DNA from 2 places in the Mesorhizobium sp. LNJC391B00 genome. Region 2 is predicted to be linked to the other one. Evidence: predicted binding sites of a transcription regulator. Region 2 holds the regulator's gene; the other holds the start of a gene.
The links. The regulator LexA, encoded in region 2, represses DNA repair genes until DNA is damaged. The targets are predictions, from matches to a motif close to TGTTCNNNNTGTGTTCNG.
Positions count from the first base shown of each region.

Region 1: a site for LexA is predicted at 2,638-2,655, ahead of ssb (single-stranded DNA-binding protein). Genes of this name have one in related genera too.

Region 1 covers NZ_AYWI01000017.1:47,594-52,957, reverse strand. The annotation lists gene X750_RS137365 (hypothetical protein) at 226-447, opposite strand; gene X750_RS137370 (ATP-dependent Clp protease proteolytic subunit) at 594-1,202, opposite strand; gene X750_RS137375 (SRPBCC domain-containing protein) at 1,232-1,699, opposite strand; gene X750_RS137380 (metalloregulator ArsR/SmtB family transcription factor) at 1,696-2,010, opposite strand; gene X750_RS137385 (hypothetical protein) at 2,144-2,545, shown strand; gene ssb (single-stranded DNA-binding protein) at 2,756-3,289, shown strand; partial or broken gene X750_RS01000000163405 (DUF2306 domain-containing protein) at 3,327-3,724, shown strand; gene X750_RS137395 (OsmC family protein) at 3,748-4,173, shown strand; gene X750_RS137400 (MarC family protein) at 4,205-4,834, opposite strand; gene X750_RS137405 (VOC family protein) at 4,941-5,318, opposite strand; gene X750_RS137410 (hypothetical protein) at 5,352-5,364, opposite strand, start outside.
Region 2 covers NZ_AYWI01000012.1:65,366-70,729, forward strand. The annotation lists gene X750_RS140505 (ComEC/Rec2 family competence protein) at 1-2,394, shown strand, start outside; gene lexA (transcriptional repressor LexA) at 2,388-3,170, opposite strand; gene X750_RS140495 (GntR family transcriptional regulator) at 3,377-4,141, opposite strand; gene kynU (kynureninase) at 4,309-5,364, shown strand, end outside.

The sequences.
Region 1 (5,364 bases), on a different contig from region 2:
AAACCGTGACCTGCCGAATCCCACAAAAATCAGAGACGGCTAGTCGGATCGTCGGCTGAACGCCGCGAAGCATCCGAAATCAAAGTCGGTATAACACTACCGGCAGTTTGGATTTGGAATCCAAAAAAAGCCCCGACCGTTAGCGGAAGCAACGGCGGGGCTGTTCTTTTGCGAGGAAGTCGTCGGCGCAGGCTTTCTCTCCCGTATAGTAGCTGGGAGAAGGGGCTACCGGCGCGGCGGCTTGATCCCACCCGTGCCGACATCGACAGTGATGCTGCCGGAAATCCTGACATCGGTGCCGCCGATCTTGAACGTGCCGTTCTCGCCGGCAGACAGCGCGTCGTCCGGCTCCGGCTGCGGCGCGGGCTTGGCGATGCGGTAGTCGCCGGTCACGCCGGGCAGGGCGCCTTTCCGCGACGTGCTGGTGCTGCCCCCGGCAAAGGCCATGCTCGATGTCGCCGCCGTGATGGCAATGGCTATGGTCAGTCTGTTCAGGTGGTAGCGCATGGCAAGACTATAGTGCCGCGCTCAAGGCGAGGCCAGACCAGCGGCGTTGAAATTGAGGGAACACCGGCCTGCATTCAATCCGCCGATCAGGCCGCCGCCTTTTTGCGGGTGTCGAACACATGGTCGACGAGGCCCCACTCCTTGGCCTCCTTGGCGGTCATGAAGAAATCGCGGTCGAGCGTGCGTTCGACCTCTTCATAGGTGCGGCCGCAATGCTGCGCATACAGTTCCGTCATGTGCCGTTTGGTGCGCAAAATGCCTTCGGCATGGCGCTGGATGTCGGAGGCCTGGCCCTGGAAGCCGCCCAGAGGCTGGTGCAGCACGATGCTGGCGTTGGGGAGCGCGATGCGCCGGCCCGGCGTTCCCGCCATTAGCAGGAACGAGGCCATCGAGGCGGCAAAGCCCATGCACACCGTCGATACCGGGCAACTGACAAATTGCATCGTGTCGTAGATGGCGAAGCCGCTGGTCACCACGCCGCCCGGCGAGTTGATGTAAAGCGAGATCTCCTTGTCGGGGTTTTCGGATTCCAGTGACAGGAGCTGGGCGCAGACCAGCGCCGACATGCCGTCATTGATCTCGCCATTGACGAAGATGATGCGCTCGCGCAGCAGCCGCGAGAAAATGTCGAAGGCGCGTTCGCCGCGGCTCGATTGCTCGATCACCATCGGCACCAGATTGGCAAAGCCGCTCATCTCATTGTCTCCGTTTTGATTTTTCCGGTTCAGGCAGCGCGCAGCAACAGGCGTGGCGCGTTGGCGGCGACAGGCGGTTTGGGCTTGTATGCGCGCAGCCAGAGCCGGCAGCCGGCGCCGGCCATCGCGACCGCAGGCGTCAGGACAAACGCGTCATGGACGATGCGCAGATGCGTGCCGCCGGAAACGGTGCGGGCGAGTGTGAAGGTGACGATGCTCTCCAACTCCTCGCGGTCGGCGTCGCCGGAACGCTCGCGCCAGGAATAGCGCAGCAGGCGCCCCGGTTCGGCATCGAGCACTTCGCACTCGATCGGCTTCTCAGGCCCGGCAAAGGCAAAGCGGCTGCCGGTTTCCGGATTGATGTCGTTCGGCATCATCCATTCCGCCAAGAGGTCCGGCACGGTCAGTGCCCGCCACACTTTTTCCGGTGCGTCCGGCAGATCGCATTCGAAGGCGAGGGCATCTTTGGCGGTCTGCGTCTGCTTTTCGTCGGTCATTGGTCCATGTCCTTCAAAACGGCCTTCAGTCTTTCGATGCGCTCCGGCCAGAATGCGCGGTAGCGTTCGATCCAGCCGAGCAGCGGCTCGAGCCCTTGCGGATCGGCGCGATAGTAGGCGTTGCGGCCGGCGCGTCTTTCGCTGACCAGGCCTGCGCCGCGCAGCACGGCAAGGTGCTGCGACACCGCCGGCTGCGACACGCTCATGCCAGTGCGCAACTCCGACACGCTCATCTCGCCGGAAGTCAGCCGCTCGTAGACGGCGCGTCGCGTCGGGTCGGCCAGGGCGCGAAAAATCTCTGCTTCGATCATGGCAAAAGCATAAGTCGATACTTATCGATTTGGCAAGGGGTGTTTTGAATGCCCCGTATTGATTGGATCCTGCCGGGCCTCTAATCCATGGGCAACAAGATGGGCCGATCATGGCGAGGCAGGAGTAGTATTTATGAATTCCAACGTCGATCGTTCGTCCGCCGAGAACCTCAACGAGGCTCTGAGGCTCTATCGCCGCCTCGTCCTCGGTATAGGCGCCATCGCCGTCATCGGTTTCGTGGCCGTGATCTTGTTGGCCAAGCTGGGTACGGCGCTATCGCCGCCATACGGGATTTACATCTTCGGCGAAGGATTGGGGACCTGGGGCCTGATCGCGGTGGTAGCGGCGCTCGTCGCTCAGGTCTGGTGGCACGGGCGCGCGATCGGGAAATTGCTGAATGACCCGGCTCTGAAATCTGAACCTGCAGTCGGGCTGATGTCGGCACCAACCGTGATCGCACAGCGCGCCCATGCCATGGGCATGGAGTGGAGCGGCTTTTTCGGTCCGTTGCGACCAGCGAAAAAACGGCGCTGACGACACCGCTTCTCGCCGCTGCGTGTCAGCTAAATCCACGCGCCCGCGTCGGCGATTGCTGCCATTCCTTGACAATCCGTGGTTAACAGTATAGGAACGAAAAGGGAACAAAAACCTTGTGGGAAAAGCCAGCCGCGGCAAGCCAGGATTGTCCGCGGCCTGTAAGGTGAACGACTTGAAATTTGTTTCGGATGAGCACGGAGAAGTGTCATGGCGGGTAGCGTCAACAAGGTCATTCTGGTCGGTAACCTCGGCGCGGACCCTGAAATCCGCCGCCTGAATTCCGGTGATCCGGTCGTCAACATCCGCATCGCCACGTCGGAAAGCTGGCGCGACAAGAACTCCGGCGAGCGCAAGGAAAAGACCGAATGGCACAACGTGGTCATTTTCAATGACCAGATCGCCAAGGTCGCCGAGCAGTACCTGAAGAAGGGCATGAAGGTTTACGTCGAAGGCCAGCTGCAGACACGCAAATGGCAAGACCAGACCGGCGCCGACAAGTACACGACCGAAGTCGTGCTGCAGAAATTCCGCGGCGAGCTGCAGATGCTCGATTCTCGCGGCGAGGGCGGCGGTCAGGTCGGCAACTATGCCGGCGGCGGCGGCGCGAGCCGTGGCTCGGATTTCGGCCAGTCTGGCCCCAATGAGAGCTTCAACCGCGGCGGCAATAGCGGTGGCGGCGGTTCCAAGGGCGGCGGTGGCGGCGGCTCGTCGCGCGAACTGGACGACGAAATCCCGTTCTGAGCTGACGATAGTCAGCGATATCTGAGGAGAGGGTGCGGTGTCGCTCGGACCGCTTCTATCGGCGAGCCCTCCCATTCCATGGCACGCCTTCGCGGCCTTTGCCGCGCTGGCCGTTGGCGCTACGCAACTGGCGCTGCCGAAAGGCACGACGCGTCATCGTGTCGTCGGCTATGCCTGGGCGGCGCTGATGCTGGTCTCGCCGTCTCCAGTTTCTGGATCCAGCAGATACGCCTCGTCGGTCCGTTCAGCCCGATCCATCTCTTATCGATTTTAGTGTTGATCGCCGTGCCGTTGGCGGTCTGGCACGCGCATATGCATCGGGTCGCCAAACATCGCAGGGTCATGATATCGCTGTATGTTTTCGCCCTGATCGGCGCCGGCGTGTTCACGCTGCTGCCGGGGCGGATCATGCACACGGTCGTCTTCGGCCAGTGACGCTTTCTGAAAGGAAGATTGCCGTGAAAGCCCGGATCAAATGGGTCGAGGAGCGCACCTTCGTCGGCGAGTCCGGCAGCGGCCACAAGGTTGTGCTGGGAACCGCCTCCGGGCCGGAAGGCAAGACGCCGGGTCCGAGCCCGATGGAACTGGTGCTGATCGGCACCGGCGGCTGCTCGGCCTATGATGTCGTTCACATCCTCGAAAAAGGCCGCGAGGCGATCGAGGACTGTGTTGTCGAACTCGACGCCGACCGGGCCGAAACCGACCCGAAAGTCTTCACCCGCATCCACATGCATTTCATCGTCACGGGCCACGCGCTGTCGCACGACAAGGTCCAGCGCGCCATCAACCTGTCGATCGAGAAATACTGCTCGGCCTCGGCTATGCTGGCCAAGACGGCTGTCATCACCCACGATTTCGAGGTCGTCGATACGGCGGTGGAGTAGGGAGCAGGGAGCAGGGAGCAGGGGCTGCCGTTTACCCCGCCATCAGCGCCTTGATGCCATCCGCGACGAACTGAACCGCAAGCGCGGCCAGGATGACGCCGAGCAGGCGGGTCAGGATCGAGCGGCCGGTCTGGCCGAGGATGCGGTCGATGCGCTCCGACAGCACGAACACCAGATAGGTGATGGCAAGGCAGACGAAGATGATGCCGACCAGCGCCGCTTGTGCTGCAAAACCCTGAAACGAGCCCGACAGTAGCACGGTCGCCGAAATCGCACCGGGGCCGGCGATCAGCGGGATCGCCAGCGGGAAGGCCGCGATGTTGTGGATCATGTCCTTGGTGATGGCGACGTCGCCGATCTTCTCCTTGCGGTCCTGGCGGCGCTCGAACACCATTTCGAACGCGATGAAGAACAGCAAAAACCCGCCGGCGACGCGGAAAGCCGGCAGCGTGATGCCGAACACCGACAGGATGGACGCCCCGGCCACCGCAAACAGCGCCATCACCAGGAAGCCGATGATCGAGGCGCGCACCGAAACCTGCTGACGTTCCTCGCGGTTCATGCCGCGTGTCACCGCGAGGAAGAGCGGCGCGAGACCTGGCGGGTCGATGGTCACCAGAATGGTGACGAAGGCGTTGAACAGGCTGTCGAAACTCGGCATCGCTGACCCCTCCCGCCGGGCCGGACCCCTGCGCCACGATAGTGGTAGAGCAAAGCCTGGCCGGTGGGAACCGTCTGAGATGGCGATACCGGAGACGCCGGCAGTGTTAGGCGGCAGCGTTGCAACAGGCCTCCAGGCGATAGCCGTCGGGATCGACGATGAAGGCAGCGTAATAGTTCTCGCCATAGTCGGCGCGCAGCCCCGGCGCGCCATTGTCGTTGCCGCCTGCACGCAAGGCGTCGGCGTGAAAGGCGTCGACGCTCCGCCTGGTCGGCGCGGTAAAGCAGAAATGCAGACCGGACTTCTCGTCCGACGGCACTGGCTGCTCCGCGTCGTTCACCCACAGCCCGACGGCTTGCGCACCATAACCCAATGAGCCTGGCGACTGGCTGAGGCAGGAATAACCGAGCGGCTTTAGCGCGGCATCGTAGAAGGGGTTCGAAACGTTGGTGTCGCGGACACCGATCGAGACATGGTCAAGCATGTTTTTTCACCTTTTTTGCAATATGTTGCGTCATCAGTCCTGGGCG
Region 2 (5,364 bases):
TCGCTGTTTGCCGATAGTCCCTATGCCGAGCCGCTGCCCCTCGCGCTGCCTGAGCCGCATCCCGGCGTCGCGCCTGCGCTGCCCGGTCACGCCTTGCCGGCGCAAGTCACAGCGCCCGGATCTATCGCCCGCCTGCGCAGACGGCTTCGCCGTCCGTCATGGCCCGCGCTCCGCCGCAGCCTTGCCGCGGCCGCCAACACGGAGCTCGACCGGGGCGTCGCCTTCCTGCTGGTGCCGGTTTTCCTGGCGGCCGGCGTCATCATTTATTTCTCGCTGGCCGGCGAGCCCGGCTTTGCGCAGCCAATCGCCATTGTGGTGCTGGCGACATGTTGCGCTGTCGCCACGCGATCGCGGCCGAGGACGCATCTGTTCTGCATGGCCGCGATGCTGTGCGCGCTCGGCGTCGTCGCCGCCAAGGTCGAGACCTGGCGCGCCGGAACGCAGATGCTCGGCTCCGAGATCCAGACACGGCTGACCGGCCGCGTCGTCAGTCTCGAACAGATGGAGAGCGGGCGCATCAGGCTGACGCTTGACGTGGTTTCGACCGCTTACCCCGAGTTGCGCTACGCCCCGAAGCGGGTCAGGCTCTCGGCGCGGACCGTTCCCGCCGATATGACCGCCGGCTCCCTGATCACCGGCTATGCCAGGCTGTTGCCGCCGACCGGTCCGGTGCGGCCGGAGAGCTACGATTTCTCCTTCGACAGCTATTTCACCGGTATCGGCGGCAGCGGCTTCTTTCTCGGCAATCCGAAAGCCATTGCTACGCAGGGACCGCCGCCGCTGGCCGCGCGGCTCTCCTCGGCAATCGAGAACGCGCGCGAAAACATTGCCGACCATATCAGGGGCAAGATCGGCGGCGCCGAAGGCGAGATTGCCGCGGCGTTGATTGTCGGCGTGCGCGCCGGCATCCCGGACGAGGTCAACGAAGCGATGCGGCGCACCGGCATCTACCACATCATCTCCATCTCCGGCCTGCACATGGCGCTGGTTGCCGGCACCATCATGGCGTTGCTGCGTGGCGCCTTTGCGCTGTTTCCCGATTTCTCTTCGCGCCGCCCAGTCAAGAAATATGCAGCAGTGGCAGCACTCGTCTCCATCGCCGCCTATCTCGTTATTTCAGGCGTCGTGGTTGCCGCCGAGCGCAGCTTCATCATGCTGGCGGTCATGCTTGTCGCCGTGCTGTTTGATCGCGCCGCACTCACCATGCGCAATCTGGCGATCTCCGCCATCGCCGTCATCCTGGTGTCGCCGCACGAGGTGGTCGGTCCCAGCTTCCAGATGTCGTTTGCCGCCACCGCCGCCCTTGTCGGCGCCTATGCCGGCTGGGCCGATTACCGCGCCGACAAGGTGAGAACGCCGCTGGCAAAGCGCTCCTTCGTCGGCTTCCTGTCGCGAAAATTCGCGCTGGCCATGGGCGGCCTCGCCATGACCTCGATCATCGCCGGCAGTGCAACCTTGCTGTTCGCCATCTGGCATTTTCAGCGTGTGTCGCCGCTCAGCCTGATCGCCAATCTGGCCGTGATGCCGATTGTTTCGTTGATCGTCATGCCCTTTGCCGTGCTCAGCGCACTGGCGATGCCGTTCGGCGCCGACGGGCCGTTCCTCTATGTGATGGGCAAGGGTCTGATGGCGATGATCGCTATATCGGCCTGGATTTCCGAGCGCTCGCCGGTCGACGCCGTCGGGCTGATCTCCATCCGCTCGGTGCTGTTGGTGGCGGTCGCCCTCGTCATCGCCACCATGGCCACCACCTGGCTCAGGCTGGCGGCCGTGCCTTTCGCGCTGGCCGGCCTGTTGACGGTGCCGCAGGTGCTTACGCCCGACGTGCTCATATCCGAGGACGCACATCTGGTGGCCATGCCGATAGGTGGCGGCGAACTCGCCCTCAACCGCGAACGCTCCAACGAATTCACCACGGACAATTGGAAACGGGCGCTGCGGGCCGAAACCATTATCCCGCCCGAGATTTTCGAGGCAACAGATACGCGGTTCGATCTCGATCCGCTCGATCTGCCGCCCGGGTCGCCCTTCTATTGCATGGGCGATCTCTGTATCGCCCGACACCCTTCCGGAGCCATTGTAGCCCTTGCCAAAGACCGCAAGACGGCGCGGCCGGCCTGTGCCTTCGCGAGCCTGATCGTCATCGATGACGCCACCGCCTACAATCCGTGCCGCGACCCGCTGGTGCTGGTCGTGACGAAGAAACAGCTGGCCCGCGACGGCAGCGCCGCCGTCTTCTTCGATCCGCAATCGGCAGCTGCAGCGCCAACCATCCGCTTCGCCGTCGACAAGCCGTATCGCCCCTGGCACGAGCAACGCCGCTTCTCCCGCGAAGCGCGCGGCCTGCCGCCTTACAACCAGCGTGAAAAGTACAAACCCAAGCCGGCTCAGTAGCGCCGGATCAATCCGACAAGCTTGCCCTGCACCTTCACCCTGTCCGGTCCAAAAATGCGGGTCTCGTAGGCCGGGTTGGCGGCTTCCAGGGCGATCGAGGCGCCCTTGCGGCGGAAGCGTTTCAGGGTCGCTTCCTCATCGTCGACCAACGCCACCACGATCTCGCCGGGGCTGGCTGTGTCGGCATTGCGGATGATGACCGTGTCGCCATCGAAAATGCCGGCCTCGATCATCGAATCGCCCTTGACCTCGAGCGCGTAGTGTTCACCGCCCATGATCATGTCGGGCGGCACCGAGATCGAATGGGTCTGATGCTGGATGGCGTCGATCGGCACACCGGCAGCAATGCGTCCCATCACCGGGATCGACACCGCCGAAACGGCGTCGTCATTGCCGGCCGACATCGAACGCGACGGCGAGCCCGGCTTGATCTGGCGGCCGATACCGCCTTGGCCCATCGCGCCTTGTCCTTGGCCGCCTTGCCCTTGGCCGGTTTGACCAAGACTGCCCTGAATGACGCTCGGCGAAAACTTCCTCGCCGCATTGAGGCCTGGTGCGATCGAGTCGGGCAGCCGCAGCACTTCCAGCGCGCGCGCCCGGTTCGGCAGCCGGCGAATGAAACCGCGCTCCTCAAGCGCCGTGATCAGGCGGTGGATGCCGGACTTGGAGGCGAGGTCAAGCGCTTCCTTCATCTCATCGAAGGACGGCGGGATTCCGCTCTCCTTCAGGCGTTCATGGATGAACATCAGAAGCTCATGTTGTTTGCGCGTCAGCATCGCGGCCCCCAGGGGTTCTGAAACCAGAATCAGAAAAAACAAACCCAGAACAAACACTATCTGTTCCAGTTGTGTTCCGCAACCTTTTAAAGTTTAATGAATGTGTTGACGTTTTGTTCAGCGTGACGTTCGGCACCGCCGAGCGGCGCTCGTAGTCGTTGGCCGGCAACGGGGTGAAACGAAGACAAAGTGCCCTGCGTCGTCGGCTACGATCGCCGCTTCCTTTTCGGACGGGGCTGCGCAGCATCCGCGCCGGGTTCACTCTGGGCATAGACCTGCAGCGTGTAGCCGATGTGAGCGGTCATCAGAGTTTTCGCACGTTCGACGTCGCGATCGAGGGCCGCTTCCATCAGGGCGGTATGGTGTTCGATCGCCACGGCGTCGCGCAGGGCCGCCACGGCCTTCCGGTGGCCATCCGTGCGGCCGGCGGCGGCGCGCAGCGTCGGGGCCAGACCCAGAAAGCGGTGATGGCGATGCAATTGGTCGGAAATCGTCGCATTGAAGCGCAGCAGCCAGCTGGATGTCGCGGCACTGAGCAGCGCCGCATGGAAGGCATCGTGTTTTTCGTACCACGCGTCGACCGCATCATCCGATGGATCGTCGAGAACAGACCCGCACCGTGAGAGACGATAGTGGGCGGCAACGACCGCGTCTTCCCACTCACGGTCGCCCTCCTCGATCGATTCCACCAGCAGGGGCAGTTCGACCACCAGCCGCGCACGCGCCAAATCCTCGAGCTCCGCCCGAGAGACGGGAGCGACCGCAAACCCGCGGTTGCTGATGGCGGTCACAAGCCGTTCCGCCTCCAGCCGCGACAGCGCCTCGCGCAACGGCGTCCAGCCGATGCCGTAGGTGTTGCGCAGCGTGCTCAGCTTCAACGGCGCGGCAGGCGCCAGCCGGGTCGCAAGAATATCGCGCCTGAGCAGGCGATAGGCCGCTTCCGTCTTCGAGGTCTGCTCGTCATCCAGCATCGTGATCCATCAGACATAAACGCTCGGCGGATCATTATATATCAAAGCCTTTCAATGGGTGAATTATATATAATGTTTGACAGTTCAAGGGCGACCACTCAAGATCGCCGGCATGTTTGGGCGGCAGGCTCCGCCGCGCGCGTTTGTCCATGGAGGGGCGCCGGATCATGAGCACGACACCCGATCTCGCTACAATCGAAGCAATGGATGCCGCCGATCCGCTGCGCTCCATGCGCGAACGCTTTGTCTTGCCGCAAGGCGTGATTTATCTCGACGGCAATTCCCTGGGCGCCGCGTCAGCGGTCGTCTTCAGCGAACTGCAGCAGGCCGCCACGCAGGAATGGGCGCACGACCTCATTCGCGCCTGGAACACCGCCGGCTGGTTCAACATGCCGGTGGAACTCGGAGATCAGCTCGGGCGACTGATCGGCGCGGCTGATGGGCAGACGGTGGTCTGCGACACAACCTCGATCAACATCTACAAGCTGCTGCACGCAGCGCTCGGCATGCGGCCGGATCGGTCGGTCATCGTTGCCGAGGGCGACAGTTTCCCGACCGACCTCTACATGGCCGAAGGCGTCGCCTCGACCCGGCCGGGAACGCGGCTGCGGCTGGAGGGCGTCGACGCGGCCGCAATCGAGGAGCTGATCGACGACAGCGTTGCCGTCATCCTGGTCAACCACGTCAACTACAAATCCGGCCAGTTGCGCGACATGGCGGCGCTGACGCGCAAGGCACATGACGCCGGCGCGCTGATCATCTGGGATCTCTGCCACACGGCCGGCGCCTTGCCGGTCGAACTTGACCGTGCCAATGCCGATTTCGCCGTCGGCTGCACCTACAAATACCTCAATGGCGGCCCGGGCTCGCCAGCCTTCATCTACGCGGCCGAGCGCCACCATGACGATGCCCACCAGCCGCTCAGCGGCTGGTGGGGCCATGCGCGGCCCTTTGCCTTCGAGCAGGGCTTTGCCGTCGGCAGCGGCATTCGCCGCTTCCTGTGCGGAACGCAGCCGGTGCTGTCGATGCGGGCGCTCAAGGGCGCGCTCGATATCTGGAACGACGTCGATATGGCGGCGGTGCGCAGAAAAAGCATCGCGCTGACCGACCTGTTTATCCAGCTCGTCGAAGCCAGATGCGGCGCCTACGGGCTTGAACTGGAAAGTCCTCGCGACGGCAGCCAGCGCGGCAGCCAGGTGTCGTTCCTCCATCCGCATGGCTAT